DNA from 3 places in the Isoptericola aurantiacus genome. Region 1 is predicted to be linked to each of the others. Evidence: riboswitches for the same ligand, from Rfam matches in the RefSeq annotation. Region 1 holds a riboswitch; each other region holds the start of a gene.
What was found. A riboswitch is a leader RNA that binds a small molecule or an ion and turns the genes downstream of it on or off. The one in region 1 is predicted to bind thiamine pyrophosphate.
Positions count from the first base shown of each region.

Region 2: linked by a shared signal. The riboswitch ahead of thiD (bifunctional hydroxymethylpyrimidine kinase/phosphomethylpyrimidine kinase) and the one ahead of thiC (phosphomethylpyrimidine synthase ThiC) in region 1 are both predicted to bind thiamine pyrophosphate.
Region 3: linked by a shared signal. The riboswitch ahead of thiO (glycine oxidase ThiO) and the one ahead of thiC (phosphomethylpyrimidine synthase ThiC) in region 1 are both predicted to bind thiamine pyrophosphate.

Region 1 covers NZ_JBJBAE010000001.1:203,721-210,497, reverse strand. The annotation lists gene ACIQLL_RS00955 (FAS1-like dehydratase domain-containing protein) at 1-389, shown strand, start outside; gene ACIQLL_RS00950 (MaoC family dehydratase) at 386-811, shown strand; gene ACIQLL_RS00945 (Tat pathway signal sequence domain protein) at 919-2,403, shown strand; TPP riboswitch at 2,504-2,610, shown strand; gene thiC (phosphomethylpyrimidine synthase ThiC) at 2,606-4,363, shown strand; gene ACIQLL_RS00935 (pyridoxal phosphate-dependent decarboxylase family protein) at 4,591-6,156, shown strand; gene ACIQLL_RS00930 (lysine N(6)-hydroxylase/L-ornithine N(5)-oxygenase family protein) at 6,153-6,777, shown strand, end outside.
Region 2 covers NZ_JBJBAE010000002.1:369,643-376,419, reverse strand. The annotation lists gene ACIQLL_RS08575 (beta-glucosidase) at 1-336, shown strand, start outside; gene ACIQLL_RS08570 (PucR family transcriptional regulator) at 369-1,205, opposite strand; gene ACIQLL_RS08565 (LuxR C-terminal-related transcriptional regulator) at 1,275-2,726, opposite strand; gene ACIQLL_RS08560 (alpha/beta hydrolase family protein) at 2,867-3,763, opposite strand; TPP riboswitch at 3,956-4,051, shown strand; gene thiD (bifunctional hydroxymethylpyrimidine kinase/phosphomethylpyrimidine kinase) at 4,043-4,945, shown strand; gene ACIQLL_RS08550 (ABC transporter ATP-binding protein) at 5,003-6,777, shown strand, end outside.
Region 3 covers NZ_JBJBAE010000001.1:77,842-84,618, reverse strand. The annotation lists gene ACIQLL_RS00315 (ThiF family adenylyltransferase) at 1-792, shown strand, start outside; gene ACIQLL_RS00310 (thiazole synthase) at 837-1,670, opposite strand; gene thiS (sulfur carrier protein ThiS) at 1,679-1,936, opposite strand; gene thiO (glycine oxidase ThiO) at 1,933-3,189, opposite strand; TPP riboswitch at 3,179-3,283, opposite strand; gene thiE (thiamine phosphate synthase) at 3,322-3,969, shown strand; gene guaA (glutamine-hydrolyzing GMP synthase) at 4,072-5,676, shown strand; gene ACIQLL_RS00285 (hypothetical protein) at 5,854-6,552, shown strand; gene ACIQLL_RS00280 (hypothetical protein) at 6,639-6,777, opposite strand, start outside.

The sequences.
Region 1 (6,777 bases):
TCTCGACCGCCGTCGGAGCCGACCACCCCGCGCACCACGACATCGTGGCGGCGCGGGGTCTCGGCTATCCGGACCTGGTCGCTCCGCCCACGTTCGCCGTCGTGATCGCCCAGCGCGCCGAGTCCCAGTACGTCGCGGACCCGGCGGCCGGGATCGACTTCTCCCGCGTGGTGCACGCCGACGAGGGCTTCACGCACCACCGCCCGATCGTGGCCGGGGACGAGCTGCGCACGGTCCTGCACGTCGACTCGATCACCCAGCGGGCCGGCATCTCCATGATCAGCACCCGGTGCGAGATCTACGCCGCGGGGGGCGAGGGCGCCGAGCTGGGCGAGCACGTCGCCTCGGTGACGTCCAGCCTCGTGGTCCGTCCGGAGGAGTCCGCATGAGCCGCCCCGTCCTCGCCGACCTCACCGTGGGCGACGTCGTCGCCACCCGCGCGGTCGAGCTCGACCGCTCCACCCTGGTCCGCTACGCGGGCGCCAGCGGCGACTTCAACCCGATCCACTGGGACGAGGGTTTCGCCACCGACGTCGGGCTGCCCGGCGTCATCGCGCACGGGATGTGCACGATGGGCACCGTGATCGGCGTGGTCGAGGACTGGGCCGGCGACCCGGCGGCGATCGTGCGTTACGGCACCCGGTTCACCAAGCCGGTGCCCGTGCCGGCCCGCGGCACCGCCGTCGTCGAGGTGGCCGCCACCGTGGGTGCCCTCGACGCCGAGGCGGGCACCGCCCGGATCGATCTGGCCGTGACCCACGACGGAGCCAAGGTCCTGGGCCGCGCCCAGGCTCTCGTCCGTCTGTCCTGAGCCCTCCGCCCGGGTCGGCCGGGCACTTCCCCCCGTCTGGTGACACGAGTATCCTGACGATGCTGGTAGCGCTCCCACGCGGAGCGTCGACATCAAAGGAGATGCTCATGACCCAGACCCCTCGGCCGGGCCCCGTCGCCGACCCGCCCTCCGCACCACCGCCGTCGCTCCCCGCCCTCGGGCGGCGCACCGTTCTCGTCGCCGGAGCCGCCGGCGCGCTGACCGTGGCCACCGGCGGAGGGGCCTGGGCAGGCCCCGCGACGTCCGCCCGTCCGCTCGGGCGGCGCCCCGGACACCACGCCGGCGGCTCGCCGGACCACGTCGGATCGGTGCGGCGCGCCCAGGACTTCCTCGACGCCATGACCGACGCCTACCCGGACGTCAACCCCGGTCCTCGTATGGCCCAGTCCTACGCCGACCAGCTCGGCCTCTTCTCCACGGCGTTCGTCTACGACGTCGCCCTGACGATCTGCGCGTCGCTGACCGGCGGTCGCACCGAGCGTGCACGGGTGCTGGCCGACGGGCTGGTCTTCGCCCAGGAGCACGACCCCGTCTACGACGACGGCCGGCTGCGGCAGGGCTACAACACGGGTCCGTACACGTTCTACGACGGCAACCCGCAGCCGTACGGGCTCGAGCTGCCCGACGGCACGGCCAACATCGGCTGGCAGTTCGGGTTCCTGGGTACCGCCGTCGGCGACATGGCCTGGCCTGGCATCGCCCTGGCGCACACCTACGCCGCGACCGGCGAGCGCCGCTACCTGGACGCGGCGGTGCGCATCGGGGACTGGATCCTGGCCAACACCTGGTCCGAGCGCACCCTGGGCGGCTTCTCGTTCGGCGTCGACGGCGCGAACACCCCGGTCCCCAACGGGTCCACCGAGCACAACATCGACTGCGTCGCGTTCTTCCGCCTGTTGCGCGCCCTCGAGGGTGGACGGCGGTGGGCGCGGGCTGCCGACCATGCCCGGCGGTTCGTCGACAGGATGTGGGAGCCGCGCGGCGGGTACTTCTACACCGGCACGAACGACGGCGAGGCGATCAACCCCGAACCCCTGCCGCTGGACCCCCAGACCTGGGGCTGGCTGGCCCTGCGGGAGAACCGCTACGGCCGGGCGCTGGACTGGGCCGCGTCCGACCTGGCCGCGACGGACCGCGCGGGGTCGGCCGGCTCGCAGCTGCCCGACGGCGTGACCATCTCGGGTGTGACGTTCTCCAGCGCGAGCCTGGACTCGACGGCGTCGTACAACGGGATCCCGGTGCACCCCGAGGGGGTATGGCTGGAGGGCACCGCCCAGCTCGCCTGCGCGTTCGCGGACCGCGACCGCGGACGGCGCGACGCCGGCCGCGTCGAGGCTCTCCTGGCCCAGGTCCGCCGGGCCCAGGCCGAGGTCGGCGCCGGGCAGACCGTCGGCGGCCGGGCGTTGCCGGCGCGGGCAGGGGTGGTCGCGGCATCGAGCCTGCTCGACTCGGGGTTCGGGTTCGGCTACTTCCAGGTGCAGCACACCGGTGCGACGTCGTGGTACCTCATGGCCGCGGCGGGGGTGAACCCGATGCAGGTCAACGGGCTGCGCCGGGCCCGCCACCACTGACCCCTCACGCTGTGGGTATGAAATCTGCGGGTCGATATCGCTGTCATCCTGCAGATTTCATACCCACAGCGCGGGGTGGGCCGTGCGTGCTACGTTGTCGTGCGATCCCCACGGGAGCCCTGGCAAGGGCTGAGATCGAGCTGAGGCCGCTCGGACCGTCGAACCTGACCGGGTCATGCCGGCGTAGGAAGCAGGAGTCCACATGTCGCACGATGACGTCCCCGCCCGCGCGCTCGCGTACGAGCGCGACGACACCTCCGGGATCACGGTCCCGGTCACCGAGATCACCCTGGCCGACTCGCCCGACGGCCTTCCGAACGCGCCCGTGCGCGTCTACCGCACCGACGGACCGGGGGGCGACCTCACCCGCGGCATCCCCGGGCTGCGGGAGTCGTGGGTCGCCGAGCGCGGCGACACCGAGGTCTACGTCGGACGCGAGCGCGACCTCGGCGACGACGGTCGTGGCGCCCGGCGTCGTGGTGCCTCGTCGGCCGAGTGGCAGGGCGTGGCACGCCCGCCGCGTCGCGCCCGCGCCGGCCGCACCGTCACCCAGCGGTACTACGCCCGCCGGGGCGAGATCACCCCGGAGATGCGGTTCGTGGCCGTGCGCGAGGGGATCGACGTCGAGCTGGTGCGTGCGGAGGTCGCCGCGGGACGGGCGATCATCCCGAACAACGTCAACCACCCGGAGTCCGAGCCGATGATCATCGGCCGGGCGTTCACGGTGAAGGTCAACGCCAACATCGGCAACTCGGCCGTGCACTCCTCGATCGCGGAGGAGGTCGAGAAGCTGCAGTGGGCCACCCGCTGGGGCGCCGACACGGTGATGGACCTCTCCACCGGCGACGACATCCACACCACCCGCGAGTGGCTGCTGCGCAACGCCCCGGTGCCCATCGGCACGGTGCCGATCTACCAGGCCCTGGAGAAGGTCGACGGCGACGCGTCGCGCATGACGTGGGAGATCTACCGGGACACCGTCATCGAGCAGTGCGAGCAGGGTGTGGACTACATGACCGTGCACGCCGGCGTCCTGCTGCGGTACGTGCCGCTGACGGCGAACCGGGTGACCGGCATCGTGAGCCGGGGTGGGTCGATCATGGCCGGCTGGTGCCTGGCGCACCACCAGGAGAACTTCCTGTACACCCACTTCGACGAGCTGTGCGAGATCTTTGCCGCGTACGACGTCGCGTTCTCCCTCGGGGACGGCCTGCGTCCCGGGTCGATCGCCGACGCCAACGACGCCGCCCAGTTCGCCGAGCTCGACACCCTGGCCGAGCTGACCCGGCGCGCCGGGGAGCACGACGTCCAGGTGATGGTGGAAGGCCCCGGTCACGTGCCGCTGCACCTGGTGCGCGAGAACGTGGAGCGTCAGCAGGAGCTGTGCGACGGCGCGCCGTTCTACACGCTCGGGCCGCTGGTCACCGACATCGCGCCGGGCTACGACCACATCACCTCGGCGATCGGCGCGACGGAGATCGCCCGGTACGGCACAGCGATGCTCTGCTACGTCACGCCCAAGGAGCACCTGGGCCTGCCGAACCGCGACGACGTGCGCACCGGCGTGGTCACCTACAAGATCGCCGCGCACGCGGCCGACGTCGCCAAGGGGCACCCGGGCGCGACGGCGCGGGACGACGCGTTGAGCAAGGCGCGGTTCGAGTTCCGCTGGCGCGACCAGTTCAACCTGTCGCTGGACCCCGAGCTGGCGGAGTCCTACCACGACGAGACGTTGCCGGCCGAGGCGGCCAAGACGGCGCACTTCTGCTCGATGTGCGGGCCCAAGTTCTGCTCGATGCGGATCTCGCAGGACATCCGTGACGAGTTCGGCGACGCCGCCGCCCAGGGGGAGCGGGTCGCCGCCGCCGAGGCCGCGGCGGGCATGGCGGAGAAGTCCGCCGAGTTCCGTGCCGCCGGGGGAGAGGTCTACCTGCCCACCCCCACGGTCCCCGCGAGGTAGGCGACCCGTCCGCGAGGTAGGCCATCCGGAATTCCGGACGGCCCACCTCGCGGTCGGGTCGCTTACCTCGCGGACGGGCCGCCTATCTCGCCGGGAGGTCGCCTACCTCGCGAGGGTGGTGGTGGCCCGGGGTCTCGGATGGTGGCCGCCGTCTGGACCCAGCGGTTAGGCGAGGCTAAGTTAGGCGAGCCTGACTTAACCATCCCCTCTGCGAGGAGCCCACGGACGTGCCCACCACTCCGCCCGACGCGACGCTGACCAGCACCGACGCACTGCTGACCAGCGGTACGGCCGATGCCTACGCCCGCACGGTCCGTCACGTCGTCGACGACGTCGCCACCCGCCTCGCCGCGGTGTCCCAGCCGTGGAGCGGCGCGAGCCGGTCCGAGCTGACCGCGCTGGTGGACGCCGTCGACCTCGACACCCCGGGTGTCGGCGCCCGCGAGGCCCTCCGCGAGGCGGGCGAGCTGTACGCCACCCACGCCGTGTGGTTCCACGACCCGGCCTACGCGGCGCACCTCAACTGCCCCGTGGCGATCCCCGCCGTCGGCGCCGAGGCGATGCTGGCGGCGATCAACACCTCGGTCGACACCTACGATCAGTCCACCGTGGCCACCCTCATGGAGCGGAGACTGATCGCCTGGACCACGGAGCGGATCGGCTTCGCCGCCGGTGACGGCGTCTTCACCTCCGGCGGGACGCAGTCCAACCTGCACGCCCTGCTCGCGGCCCGGGAGCGGTCGCTCACCGGGCCGGACGGCCGGCGTCTGACGGGTGTCGCGCGGCACGGGCTCCAGGACCGGCTCCGGATCCTGACCGGGTCGGGCAGCCACTTCTCCGTGGCCAAGTCCGCGATGATCCTCGGCCTGTCCGACGACGCGGTGGTCACGGTCGGCACCGACGAGGACGGCCGCCTCGACCCGGCGGCGCTGGACGACGCGGTGGCCGCGACCGAGCGGGACGGCGGCGTCGTCATGGCGGTCGTCGCCACGGCCGGCACCACCGACCGCGGGTGCGTCGACCCGCTGGAGGCGATCGCCGCACGGTGCGACGCGGCGGACCTCTGGCTCCACGTCGACGCCGCCTACGGCGGTGGCCTGCTCGTCTCCGCCACGCGGCGCCACCTGCTGGACGGGATCGAGCGAGCCCGCTCCGTCACGGTCGACTTCCACAAGACGTTCTTCCAGCCGGTGTCGGCCAGCGCGGTGCTGGTGCGCGACCCCGCGGACCTGGCCCGCACGGCGTGGCACGCCGACTACCTCAACCCGGCGGAGGACACCGCCGAGGTCAACCAGGTGGACCGGTCGCTGCAGACGACCCGCCGGTTCGACGCCCTCAAGCTGTGGACGACGCTGCGCGCGATCGGGCCGGACGGCATCGGTGCGATGCTCGACGCCGTGTGCGACCTGGCCGCCGCGGTGCACGCCGACCTGGCCGCCGACCCGGAGCTGCACCTGGTGGCCCGTACCGACCTGTCCACCGTCCTGTTCCGCTACCAGCCCGAGGGCGTCACCGACTCCGAGGCGGACGCCCTCGTGCCGGCGGTGCGTCGTGTCCTGTTCGACTCCGGGCGCGCGAGCGTCGCCAAGACGGTGGTCGGCGGGCGGCCCTGTCTCAAGCTCACCCTCCTGAACCCCGACGTCACCGTCGTGGACGTGCGCCGGGTCCTGACCCTGGTGCGCGACGCCGCGCACGGGATCCTTGCCGGCCGCGAGCTGGCGGACCTGACGGCACCGCCCTGCCGGGACGTCCACCCGCACCTGGCCCGGACGGCGACGGGAGACGTGCGATGACCACCTACGACGTCGTCGGCATCGGCATCGGCCCGTTCAACCTGGGGCTGGCCGCGCTCGCGGACCCGCTGGAGGACGTGCACGCCGTCTTCCTCGACCAGGCCGAGGGGTTCTGCTGGCACCCCGGCATGATGATCGAGGGCGCCACGATCCAGGTGCCGTTCCTGGCGGACCTGGTCACGATGGCCGACCCCACCTCGCCGTACTCGTTCCTGGCCTTCCTCAAGGACGTCGGGCGGCTGTACCCGTTCTACGTGCGCGAGTCGTTCTACCCGCTGCGCGCCGAGTACGACGAGTACTGCCGCTGGGTGGCCGCACGCCTCGACTCGCTGCGCTGGGGGCGCCGCGTCGTCGCCGTCGAGCACGACGCCGCGAGCGACACGTACGTCGTCACCGCCGAGGTGTCCGACGACGGCGGCACGCGCCACGAGCAGTACCGGGCGCGTCACGTCGTGCTCGGGGTGGGGACCTCGCCGCGCCTGCCGACACCGCTGGCGGAGCTGGCCACGACGGCCGCCGCGGCCGACGCGTCCGGTCCGGTGATCCACACGGCCGACTACCTGCCGCACCGCGACGCCCTGCGCGCGTCCGGCGCCGTGACGGTGGTGGGGTCGGGTCAGT
Region 2 (6,777 bases), on a different contig from region 1:
AACAAGATCAACGGCACGTGGGGGCACTACCACCACGACCTGGTGACCACGGTGCTGCGCGGCGAGTGGGGGTTCACGGGCGCGGTGATGACCGACTGGTGGCTGCGCGAGAGCGTCGACCCGGACTTCCCGGCCCTGAGCAACGACGCCTATCGCGTGCGCGCCCAGGTGGACGTCAACATGCCGGGTGCCTGGAGCCGCGAGGACGACCACGGGGACGGCTCGCTGCTCGCCTCGCTCGCACGACCGGACGGCATCACGCTCGGCGAGCTCCAGCGCACGGCGCGCAACGTGCTGCGCCTGGTGCAGTCGCACCCGGTGCGCGCCGACGGCTGACGGCGCGGGGCCCGCGGCCGGCGGGCGTCGTCTCAGGACGTCCCCGGCAGACGGTGCGCACGGACGGCGAGGGTGAGGTCGACGAGGTCCCGCGGGCTGTCGACCCGACGGCCCGTGAGGCGTTCGAGGCGCCGCAGCCGGTTCGTCACGGTGTTGCGGTGGCAGCCGAGGTCCGCCGCTGCGGTGCGCGTCGACCCGTCGGCGGCCAGCCAGGCGGTGAAGGTGTCCAGCAGCACCTCGCGCTCGGCCGGGTCGGTGGTCGCGAGCGGTCCGAGGACCTGCGTGCCGAGCTGGAGGGCGAGCTCCGGGTCCGCCGTGAGCAGGGCGGTGGGCAGATGGTCCGCGAGGTCGGTGCGGCCACCGTCGGCGGCGCACAGCGCGAGGGCGGTGTGCGCCTGACGGCGGCCGTCGGCCAGGCCGGCCAGGCCCTGCACGGGCAACCCGGCCCCGAGTCGCACGCCGGGGGGAAGGTGCGGGACCCGATCCGTCGCCGACCGGGCGGGCGGCGTCGACGAGCTGCCGCCCTCGGCGAGCAGGACCAGGGCGTGCTCGACCGGTCGCGAGCTGTGCCAGTGCACGCGCAGGCCGGACCCGCCGACCGTGGCCCGTCCGGCGGCGCGCGCCGCCGGACCGCCGCCGTCGAGCGCCACGACCTGGTAGAGACCGTCGACGGGAAGCCCCAGCAGGGCGGACGCCGCACGCAGGTCGGCCACGAGGCAGGAACCGTCCAGGAGCGAGGCGACGAGCCGGTGGCGCGACCGGTCGGCGTCGCGGCGCGGTGCCGGGCGCGCGGGGGAGCGGGAGGCCCCGGGCCGCGCGGCGAGGGCGGGCGCACGCACGGCGGTGAGCTGGGCGGTGACGTCGGGCATGACTCCTCCTCGCGGACGACGCCGGTGTCGTCCACCAGGGCACAGCATGGCATACCGCCCGGTCGGTCTCTAGGTCGACGGCGGGTCGTGCTCCGGAGGCAGGAGCCGGGTCAGCTCGACCCGGGAACGCACCTGGAGCGCGACGAAGATGTTGCGCAGGTGGCAGTCGACGGTCCGTACGGAGACCGCGAGGCGCTCGGCGATCTCGCGGTTCGTGTCCCCGGCCGCCACGCAGCGCGCGACGCGCAGCTGGTGGGGTGTCAGGGACCCGACGGCGTCCGGTGCGGGGGCGTCCTGGACCGCGCCGGCGGCGCGCAGCTCGGTGCGGGCGCCCCGCGCCCACGGCTCGGCGCCGCACCGTTCCAGCAGGCGCAGGGCGTCGCGCAGGCGATCGCGCGCGTCACCCGGGCGGCGGTGCCGGCGCAACCACATGCCGTGCAGCAGCAGGGTGCGAGCCGTCTCGAAGCCGCCACCGACCTGCTGGTGCGCCGCGTGCGCCCGGCGGTAGAGGTCGTCGGCCTCGGCGTCCGCCGACGCCACCAGGGCGCGGCACCGCAGCTCGAGCGCCGGGCCGTGGGGATCGGCGGCCGAACGGCTCCATCGGGTCAGCTCCGGGATCGCCGCGCGGGCCGTCGCGTCGTCGCCGGCGAGCATCGCTGCCTCGACGAGCAACGGCAGCACCAGCCCCCGCAGGGCGAAGTGCGCCCCGCCGTCGGGGTCCGCAAGCAGCGAGCCGATCCGGGCCGCGGCCTCGGCCGCCCGGCCCTGCGCGAGCTCGGCACGGCCGAGCGCCCACTCGGCGAGCGTCACGGGCTGGGCCAGTCCGTGCCGCCGTGCCGTGGCCAGTGCCGCGTGCGCGTGCTCGCGGACCTCGGCGGAGGTTCCCTGCACCGACGCCGTCAGCGCCAGGACCGCGTGGTGGTGCGCGGCGGTGTTGGCCCGGCCCGTGCGCAGGGCCGCCCGCAGGCCTCGTGACGCGTGCTCACGGGCCAGGGCGTGCCGTCCGGCGCGGAGCTCGGCGTAGGCGACGTACTCGGTGGCCCGCGCGACCATGGCCTCGTCACCGTCCGCGCGGGCTGCCGCGAGAGCCCGGGCGCCGGTGTGGCAGGCGCTGCCCACGTCCCCGGCCAGCAGCGCCGCCGCGACGCCGATCAGCAGCGACTCGCCGTCCGAGGTCGCACGGACCTGCTCGACCACGCCGGCCAGGAGCGGGGCCGCGTCGCCGGGGCGTTCGACGAGCAGCGCGAGCATCCCCGCGAGGTACTCCTCGCGCGGCCCGTCGGGCGCTCCGGGACGGGACAGCGCCGCGGTCAGTGCCTCGACGCAGGCGGGGTGGTCGCCCGCCGTCCAGGCGGCCCCGACGGCGGCGACCGTGGCGGCCAGCGCCGGGACGGGATCGGCGGCCAGGGACGCGCGCGCGAGGCAGAGGCTGGCGTAGGCGTCGGGTGCGGGACCGTCCGCCTGGAGCCGCAGCCCGCGCACCAGCTCCGTGCGTCCTCGTTGTGCCGCCGTCGTCCTCATCCCGCGAGACTAGGTCCCCGGGTGCCGGCCGCCACCCGTCCTTGTGTGCCGGCACCTGAGCCCGTCCGGGGCGGTGTGCCGACGCACAGCCGCGGGCGGCCGCACCTGGTGCGACCGCCCGCGGCGTCGTGCGTCGTGGCTCAGAGCGGGCAGGAGCTCTCGTACGCCTGCACGTCGGAGAACAGTCCCGTCGACGGCCCCGGGCAGAGGAACTGCGTGTAGCGGGTGTCGTCGTCCACGTAACGCTTCAGCCAGGAGATCGAGTACTTCGCGATCGTGGTGTTGGACAGGTTCGGCGCGAAGTGGCTGGCGCCGTCCAGCTCGAGGTAGGCCTTGGGGAGCGAACCGGACAGCGAGTCGTAGAACGGCTCCGCGTGGGACTGGTGCGGGGCGATCGTGTCGTTCTCCGCGCCGAAGATCAGCGTCGGGGTGGTGATCGAGGACCAGTTCTTCTTCAGGTGCCAGGGGGTCATCGGGATGGCCGCCTTGATCGCCGGGTTGTCGTCGACGGCGCGCAGGGTGCCGCCGCCGCCCATCGAGTGACCCATCAGGGCGAGGCGGTCGGGGTCGATCCGGTCGGCGACGTCGCTGGAGTCCGTCAGGTAGTCCAGCGCCGCCTGGAGCTGGTCGGCCCGGGAGTCGGGCTGGTCGTAGATCGTGTTGGTGTCGATCGTCATGACGACGAAGCCCTGGGAGGCCAGGCGCGGGCCGAGCCAGGCGATCGAGCTCTCCGTGCCGGTGTACCCGGGGGAGATGACGACGGCGCCGAAGTCGCCGTCGGACGTCGTCGACGGGTAGTAGATGGTGCCGCCGCCGAACCCGCGGACCCAGCTCGAGACGCTGCGCTGGGACACGGAGTAGGAACCGCGCGTGGCCTCGATGCTCGACTCGGAGGGGTTCGGTCCCCGCTCGTAGGGGTTGTCCGCGGCGCTGGCCACCGGGCCGGCCGCGACGCCGACGCCCACGGCGACGGCGAGGGAGGCCAGGACGCCGGTGAGGCGCTGACGCGTCCGGGACCTGCTCAGGGTGTGCTGCATGGCTCGTCCTCTCTGACGGGGCGTCCGCCACCCGGCCGTCGTCGGCGACGACCGGGCGCTCGACGGGCGCCGTTGCTGCTCGATCACCATCGGACGCGGTCGGCGGCCACGGCATCGGCAGGATCACCGGTGCGCGGCTTCCGCAGCGGCGGTGAGACGGCATCTCGCGCGGCGTGGGTCGCGCTACGGTGGCCGCACGACACGGGGTGCGCCCGCCAGGGAGCTGAGATCACACCCGTCGAACCTGATGCAGTCCGTACTGACGAAGGGATGTCGCCGGTGTCCGACGCCGTGCCCACCGACCTCCGGCCCGCCGCACCGGGAGTTGCCGCCCGACGGGTGCCCGTACCGGGCCGTCGCCCCGTGCCCCGGGTGCTGGCGGTCGCGGGTTCCGACCCCAGCGGGGGCGCCGGGATCCAGGCCGACCTGAAGTCCGTCGCCGCGGCCGGCGGCTACGGGATGGCCGCGGTGACGGCACTGACCGCTCAGAGCACCCGGGGGGTGACCGGGGTGCACGTGCCGCCGCCCGCCTTCCTCGCCCAGCAGCTCGCCACGCTCAGCGCCGACGTGGCGATCGACGCGGTGAAGATCGGGATGCTGGCCTCCGCGGAGGTGGCGGCGGTGGTGGCGGACTGGCTGGCCTCCGGTCCCGGCGTCGAGCCCGGGGCGGGGCGGCCACCCGTCGTGCTCGACCCGGTCATGGTCGCCACCTCCGGGGACCGCCTGCTCGACGCCGCCGCCCAGGACGCCGTGCGTGACCTGCTCGACCACGCCGACGTCGTCACCCCCAACGTGCCCGAGCTCGCCGTGCTGCTGGCCGAGCCGCAGGCCGTCGACTGGGAGGGCGTGCTGGAGCAGGCGACCCGTCTCGCCGCGCGGCACGGCGTCCTGGTGGTCGCCAAGGGCGGTCACCTGGACGGCAGCACGGTGCTCGACGCGCTCGTGGGGCCGACCGGGTCGGTCGCCGAGCTCGCGGCGCCTCGCGTGCGCACGTCCAGCACGCACGGCACCGGGTGCTCGCTGTCCAGCGGGCTGGCGACCCGCTACGCGGCCGGCGGGGACTGGTGCCGTGCGCTGCGCGAGACCAAGGAGTGGCTGACGGCCGCGATCGCCGCCGGGGAGGAGCTGGAGGTCGGGCGCGGGCACGGTCCGGTGGACCACTTCGTGAGGCTGCGGCCCTGACGTGCCGGAGCGTGCCCGGAGCAAACATGTCGGTGCCCGGTGCGACAATGGACGGCGATGCCCACCAGCCCGACCGAAGACCGCCGCGCCCCCGCGGGATCGCACCTCGGCACGATCTCGTCCGTCCTGCGCCTGCTGCCCTACGTCCGTCCCGTGCTGCCACGCCTCGTCGGTGGCCTCGTCGCCGCCCTCGGGGCCAGCCTCGCCGCACTGGCCATCCCGCGCGTGCTGCAGGTGCTGGTGGAGGGCCCGCTCGCCGCCGGGGTGGCCGCGCACGACCTGACCTCGCTCGTGTGGCCCACCCTGGCGGTGCTCGGCCTCGGGCTCGCCGAGGCCGGCCTCATCCTGCTGCGTCGCAACCTCGTGATGTACCCCGGCACCCGGGTCGAGGCCGAGCTGCGCATGGTCCTGTTCCGGCACCTGCTCCAGCTGCCCGCCGCCTTCCACGACCGCTGGCCCGGCGGACAGCTGCTCAGCCGCTCGATGAGCGACCTCGGCCTCCTGCGCCGCTGGCTCGTCTTCGGTCTCCTCCAGCTGGTCGTGTCCAGCATCACCATCGTCGTCGGCGTCGGCATCCTGCTGGCCACGGCCGGCTGGCTCGGTCTGGTCTACCTCGCCGGTGCGATCCCCGTGACGATCATCGCCTTCCGCTTCTCCCGCCGGTACCGGGTCATCGCACGCCTCTCCCAGGACCAGAACGGCGACCTGGCCAACACCGTCGAGGAGTCGGTGCACGGCATCCGGGTGCTCAAGGCCTTCGGGCGCGGCGAGGACGCCCTCGACTCCTTCTCCGGGCAGGCCGAGGAGCTGCGCCGCACCGAGATCCGCAAGGCGGGCAACCAGGCCACCGTCACCACGTCCCTGCAGCTCATCCCCGAGCTCACCCTGGCGGTGTGCCTCGTCCTGGGCGTCTGGCTCGCCGCCGAGGGGCAGATCACCGTCGGGGCGCTCGCGGCCTTCTTCCTCACCGCCGCCGTCATCAACGGCCCCGTGGTCGAGCTCGGCATGACGCTGTCGATGACGCTCAACGCCCGCACCGCCGTCGACCGCTTCTTCGAGGTCGTCGAGACACCCAACCCCCTGACGGACCCCGACCGCCCCTGCGAGCTCGGAGCCGTGCGGGGCGAGGTCACGCTACGCGACGTCGGGTTCCGCCACGCCGACGACGACCGGCCGGTGCTGGAACACCTCGACCTCGACCTGCCCGCCGGCACCACCACCGCGCTGGTCGGCCTCACCGGCTCCGGCAAGTCCACCCTGGCGATGCTGCTGCCCCGCATCCACGACGTGACCTCCGGCGCCGTCCTGCTCGACGGCGTCGACGTGCGGGACCTGCGACGCCAGGACGTGCGTCGCGCCGTCGCCGTCGCCTTCGAGGAACCCACGCTGTTCTCCACCACGGTGCGGGAGAACGTCCTGCTCGGGGTCGACCCCGCGCTGCCGGACGCCGCCCGGGAGGACCTCCTGCAGGAAGCCGTCGAGGTCGCCCAGGCAGGGTTCGTCCACGACCTGCCGCAGGGCCTGGACACGCGCATCGGTGAGGAAGGCCTGTCGCTCTCCGGCGGGCAGCGACAACGCCTCGCCCTGGCCCGGGCCATCGCCGCCCGGCCGCGGGTCCTGGTCCTCGACGACCCCCTCTCCGCGCTCGACGTCACCACGGAGGAAGCCGTCACCGCCCGGCTGCACCAGGTCCTGACCGGCACCACCAACCTCGTCATCGCCCACCGTCCCTCGACGGTGGCGCTCGCGGACCGGGTCGCGGTGCTCGACGGCGGCCGGATCACCGCCGTGGGGACGCACCGCGAGCTGCTCGCCACGGACGCCCACTACCG
Region 3 (6,777 bases), 130 kb from region 1:
GGGCTGCCGGTGGTGTGGGGCTCGATCGACCGGTTCGACGGGCAGGTCAGCGTGTTCTGGGGCGCCCCGCGGTGCACGGTGCCCGACGACGGCACCGGCCGCGCCGCGGGGACCGTGACGCGCCGCGGGGTCACCTACCGCGACGTCTTCCCCGTGCCGCCGCCGCCCGGCGTGGTGCCCGACTGCGCCACCGGGGGCGTGCTCGGCGCGATGTGCGGGACGGTCGGGTCGGTGATGGCGACCGAGGCGGTCAAGCTGATCACCGGCGTCGGGCAGTCCCTGCTCGGCCGGCTCGCCGTGTACGACGCGCTCGCACCCGACTGGCGCGAGCTCACCGTGCGGCCGGACCCGACCCGCGAGCCCGTCATCGCGCTGCTGCCGGGCGACGACGCCTACGCCGCGTTCTGCGGTCTGGCTCCCGCGACGTCCGCTCCCGCGACGTCCGTCCAGGACGCCGGGCGCGCCGACCCGGAGGTCTCGCCCGCGCGGGCCCGCGAGCTGCTGACGGGTGAGCGTCCTGCGGCGCTGGTGGACGTGCGCGAGGAGTGGGAGTCCCGCCTGGCCCCCGTGGAGGGTGCCCGGCTGGCGCCGAGCGGGACGTTCCTCGGCACGACGCCGGAGGGCCCGGACGCCGCCGCTCGAGCCGCGCTGAACGGGCTGCCCACCGACCGGCCGGTGCTGCTCGTGTGCGCCGCCGGTCCCCGGTCGCTGCGGGTGGCGCAGGTGGCACGCGCCGCCGGGATCGACGCGCGGTCCGTCGTCGGCGGGGCGCGCGCGCTGCGGGAGGCCTGAGGGGCTCGGCCGCCCCGGACTCCCGCGGTGCGCGGCGTGACCGGCTACAGCGAGAGGTCGAGCCGCCCCTCGTCCGGAGAGCTCGCGAGCGCCCCCTCGCGCCGCGGGATCCGCCCGGCACCGGCCGCGAGCCGGCCCGACTCGACGGCGAGGCGCATCGCCGTCGCCATCCGTACCGGGTCCTCGGCCCGGGTGACGGCCGTGGCCAGCAGGACGCCGTCGCACCCGAGCTCCATCGCCTCCGCGGCGTCGGAGGCGGTGCCGATCCCGGCGTCGAGGATCACGGGCACGCGGGCCTCGGCGCTGATGGCCGCGATGTTGCGCGGGTTGAGGATGCCCAGCCCGGAGCCGATGGGGGCGCCGAGGGGCATGACCGCGGCGCAGCCGACGTCCTGGAGCCGGCGCGCCAGGATCGGGTCGTCGTTGGTGTAGGGCAGCACCACGAACCCGTCGCGCACGAGCTCGTCGGCGGCCTCGACGAGTCCGACCGGGTCCGGCAGCAGCGTGACGTCGTCGGCGATCACCTCGAGCTTGACCCAGTGCGTGCCGCACGCCTCGCGGGCGAGCTGCGCGGTCAGCACCGCCTCGCGCACCGAGAAGCAGCCCGCGGTGTTGGGCAGGGCACGGATGCCGAGCCGTTCCAGCAGGCCCCAGATCCCGGCGTCGTGGGCGGCCTCCCCGCCGGCCCGCGGTGCGACGCGACGCATCGCGACGGTCGTCAGGGCGGTGCCGGAGGCGACGAGCGCGTCGGACAGCGTGAGCAGGTGGTGGGCGCCGCCGGTGCCCATGACCAGCCGGGAGCCGATCTCGGTCCCGGCCACGACGAGCGGGTCGGCGGCCCCTGCGGTGCGGGCCTCGGGGGTGGTCGCGGTGGGCATGGTCCTCCTCAGCCGCCCTGGACGGCCGTGACGATCTCGACGCGGTCCCCGGCGCGGACCACGGTGGCGTCCCACGCGCCACGGGGGACCACGGCGTCGTCGACGGCGGCGGCCACGCCGCGCGGGACGCCGTCGGCCACGTGGCCGGGCAGGAGCGCCACGACGAGTTCGGTCAGCGCCACGGCGCCCGTGGCCCCCAGGTCGTACGGCTCGCCGTTGACGTGTGCGGTGGTCGGCGGCGGGGCGGGCAGGTCGGTGGTGGTCATCCGGGTGCTCCGTCCGGGGTGCGCGGGTCGTGGGCGGACGGGCTGAACCGTCGCGGGTCGGTGGCTCGCAGGGCGGCGAGGGTGGCGCCCGGGTCGGTCCCGGCGTCGTCGACGCCGAACCACGAGCCCGTCACGCCGGCGACGACGACGTCGGCGGTCAGCGGCGCCAGGAGGATGCCGTTGCGGTGGTGGCCGGTGGCCAGGTGGAGGCCCGGGACGTGCGTCGGGCCCAGCAGCGGCAGGTTGTCGGGCGTGGCGGGGCGTGCCCGGGGAGTCACCTCGACGAGCGCGGCCTCGTCGACGGCGGGGATCAGCACCCGGGCGTCGCGCAGCAGGGCGTACACCCCGCCCGCGCTGGCGCGGCGGTCGTCCGGGTTCTCCTCGGTCGTCGCCCCGATCACGAGCTCGCAGTGCCCGGCCCACGGTCCGTCGGTCGCGGGGGCGCGGGGCACGACGTACACCGGGCGCCCCTGCACCAGGCCCCGCAGGACGTACCCGGGGGTGAGCGACGGGTCGGCCTGCAGCCGCAGGGTCTGACCCTTGACCGGCCGGACGGGGACCGTGACGCCGGGCACCCCGGCGAGCAGCGGGGCCGAGGCCCAGCCGGCCGCGACGACGGTGGCGCCCGCCCGGTGCCGGTGCTCGGCGTCGTCCACGGCGCCGACGACCCGACCGTCGCGCTGCTCGAGGTGCACGGCCGTGCGGGGCACGACGACGCCGTCGGGGTGACCCGCGACGGCGCGCAGCAGGGCGCCGTGCGCGGCACGCGGGTCGACGGCGTGGTCGCCGGCGACCCAGGCGGCCGCGGCCAGCCGGGGGCCGAGCAACGGTTCACGCCGTCGCGCGTCGGCGACGGCCACCTCCGTGGAGTCCACCTGGTGGGTGACGTGCAGCGCGAGCACGCGCCGCAGCAGCGCGGCGTCGGTCTCGTCGTAGGCGAGGGTCAGCGTCCCGGACTCGCGCAGGCCGACGCCGGTGCCGGTGGCCGCCTCGAGGTCGGCGGCGAAGGTGAGCCAGCGCTCGGCGCCGGCGAGGTGCAGGCGCAGCGCGGCGTGCTCGGTGAACTCCGCCTCGGTGGCGGGCGCGAGCATCCCGGCGGCGGCGTGCGTGGAGCCGTCCCCCGGGTCGGGGTCGAGCACGGTCACGGTCAGGCCGGCCTCGAGGGCGCGCCAGGCCACCGCGAGGCCGATGATGCCGGCGCCCACGACGACGAGGTCGCGGACGCCCTCGGGCGGGGTGGTGGCACTGTCCACCGGTGCTCCCTTCGCTGGCATGATCCAGATCAGGTGGGACGGTCGGCGCGCGGCGCCCTCTCAGCCCCCCTGCGAGGCTCCCGTGCTCCGGACAGCCTACTCGGATCGTGGCCGTCCCTAGACTCTCCCGTGATGAACCCCGCCGCAGCACGTGCCCGTCTGGCCGACGCCCGTCTCTACCTGTGCACCGACGCCCGGCAGGACCGCGGTGACCTCGAGTCCTTCCTGCACGCAGCGCTGGCGGGTGGCGTCGACGTGGTCCAGCTCCGCGACAAGACCCTCGACGTGGCCCGCGAGCTGGAGCTGCAGCGGCTCGTGGCGCGGGTCGCCGCCGAGCACGGGGCGCTGTGGGCGGTCAACGACCGCGCGGACGTCGCCTCCCTGACCGGCGCCCCCGCGGTCCACATGGGCCAGGGCGACCTCCCGGTGCCCGCCGTCCGGTCGCTGCTCGGACCTGGTCCTGCGCTCGGCCGGTCCACGCACACGGCGGCGCAGGCGGCCGCCGCGGAGGCGGACGACGACGTCGACTACTTCTGCGTCGGACCGCTGTGGGCGACGCCCACCAAGCCGGGCCGCGCCGCCGTCGGGCTCGACCTGCTGCGCGAGGTCGCGGGGACCGCACCGACCACCCCGTGGTTCGCGATCGGGGGGATCGACGCCGAGCGGCTCGACGCGGTGCTGGCGGCGGGTGCGCGGCGCGTCGTCGTCGTGCGCGCGATCACGGAGGCCGCTGATCCGCAGCGCGCGGCGCGGGAGCTGCGCGAGCGGCTCGACGGCTGACCGCACGAGCGGCGGGCGCCGAGGGACCGAGGGTGACCGAGCCGACGTCCTGAGCGCCGGACGTGCGCCCGGACCGCGCCGGCAGGCCTCTATCCTGGTGCGGTGACGACCCCCGCCACCGCCCCCGAGACCTCCGAAGCCGCCGCGACCCCGCGCCCTGTGCTCGTCGTGGACTTCGGCGCCCAGTACGCCCAGCTCATCGCGCGTCGTGTGCGCGAGGCCAACGTCTACTCCGAGATCGTCCCGCACACGTGGACGCCGGAGCAGATGCTCGCCCGCGACCCGGCCGCCATCATCCTGTCCGGGGGGCCGTCGTCGGTGTACGCGACCGGCGCGCCCTTCGTGGACCCGGCCCTGTTCGACGCCGGTGTCCCGGTGCTGGGCATCTGCTACGGGTTCCAGGCGATGGCGCAGGCGCTGGGCGGCACGGTCGCCCAGACCGGTGCGCGCGAGTACGGCGGTACCGAGGTCGAGGTCTGCTCCGCCGGCGTGCTGCTCGCCGACACGCCCGTCACCCAGACCACGTGGATGAGCCACGGCGACTCCGTGCACGCCGCGCCCGAGGGCTTCGAGGTGCTGGCGACGTCGTCCGGGTCCCCGGTCGCGGCGTTCGAGGACACGGGGCGCCGGCTGTACGGGGTGCAGTGGCACCCCGAGGTCAAGCACTCGGCGCACGGCCAGACGATCCTCGAGCACTTCCTCTACGAGGGCGCCGGGCTGGCGCCCGACTGGACGCCGGGCAACGTCATCGCCGACCAGGTCGCCGCCATCCGCGCCCAGGTGGGCGACGCCCGGGTGATCTGCGGGCTGTCCGGCGGCGTCGACTCCTCGGTGGCGGCCGCGCTGGTGCAGCAGGCCGTCGGGGACCAGCTCACGTGCGTGTTCGTGGACCACGGGCTGCTCCGCGAGGGCGAGGTGGAGCAGGTCGAGCGCGACTTCGTCGCCGCCACCGGCGTCCACCTCGTGGTGCGGGACGAGCGTCAGCGGTTCCTCGACGCGCTCGAGGGGCACAGCGACCCCGAGACCAAGCGCAAGATCATCGGCCGTGAGTTCATCCGGGTGTTCGAGGACGCCGCGCGCGACGTCGTCGCGGACGCGGGCGAGCACGGCGAGCAGGTGAAGTTCCTCGTCCAGGGCACCTTGTACCCCGACGTCGTGGAGTCCGGCGGCGGCGAGGGCGCGGCCAACATCAAGTCCCACCACAACGTCGGCGGGCTGCCCGACGACCTGCAGTTCGAGCTCGTCGAGCCGCTGCGCACCCTGTTCAAGGACGAGGTGCGGGCCGTGGGCCGCGAGCTGGGGGTGCCCGAGCCGATCGTGGCCCGGCAGCCGTTCCCGGGCCCGGGTCTGGGCATCCGCATCATCGGCGAGGTCACGGGCGAGCGGCTGGAGATCCTGCGCCGCGCCGACGCCATCGCTCGTGCGGAGCTGACCAGGGCCGGCCTGGACGGCGAGATCTGGCAGTGCCCGGTCGTGCTCCTGGCGGACGTGCGCTCGGTGGGGGTCCAGGGTGACGGCCGCACCTACGGCCACCCGATCGTGCTGCGCCCCGTCTCCAGCGAGGACGCCATGACGGCGGACTGGACCCGCATGCCCTACGACGTCCTGTCGGTGATCTCCACCCGCATCACGAACGAGGTGAGCGAGGTCAACCGGGTGGTGCTCGACGTGACGAGCAAGCCCCCGGGGACCATCGAGTGGGAGTGACGCCCACGCCCTGAGGGGCGAAGTGCGGGCGCCACCTGCGGTTTCGCCGCGACGACTCTTCCGGATTCGGCTACGTTGAGCGTGAGGACCGTCACACCGACAGCGTGACCGAGGAGAGGCGCAGCCATGTCGAGCACAGTCACCGTCCGACCCGCCAAGGGAGTTCGCGGGATCGGGATGTTTTCCATCATCGCCGGCATCGTCCTCGTGGTGGCCGGCATCGTCGTCTGGGTCGTGGTGTCCCAGACGCTCGCGGACGAGAAGATCGTCGTCTCGGACGACGCGAACATGTTCGCCGGCCAGGAGGTCGCCGGGCCGTTCACGGCGTACGCCCAGGCCGAGGTCATCGACAAGCACGCGCTCGAGATGGCCGACGGCATGACCTACGCCGAGCTCGACCAGGAGGACCCGACCCGCGAGACCGTCATGGACGCCTCGTTCCTGCGGGCGTCGCTGTTCACCTCGGTGGTCGCCTTCGGGGTGTGCGCCCTGGTGATCGGGCTCGGGCTGATGTTCATCCTCATCGGCGCCGCCCTGAGACGGCTGGCAGGAGGCCCTTCGGTCGCGGTCGACACCCCGGCCTACTCCTCGGGCGGGGACCTGTCCCGCACCCCGGGCGAGCCCGCCCCGACGACCAACCCGGGGCCCGAGCGACGTCCGGTGACCGGGGCCCACGCGGCCGAACCCCACGCGACCCCGGCCGCCGGGACCGGCTCGGGGACCGCCGTCGACCCGACGCCGTCGACCCGCCTGGACGAGGACACGAACCCCGGGCCGGCCGCCGGCCCGACGACGCCGACGCGACCTGTCGACGACACCAACCCCGGCCCGGAGCCCCGCCACACCGACGAGCCGGGCGGCACGACGCGCGCCTGACGTCCCCGCCTGCGCGGACGGGACCGGCACCGCCCGGCAGCGACCCCTGAGGGGTGGCTGCCGGGCGGTGCCGGTTCTCGGTGCGGTCAGGAGCGCCGGCGGCGCGCGGCCCCGACCAGGGAGCCCACCAGGAGCAGGGCACCGGCCACCGTGAGCAGCAGGATGGCCGCCAGCTCGGTGTCGATGGTGGCCCCCGCGGTGCGGGCCAGCAGCCCGGAACCCACG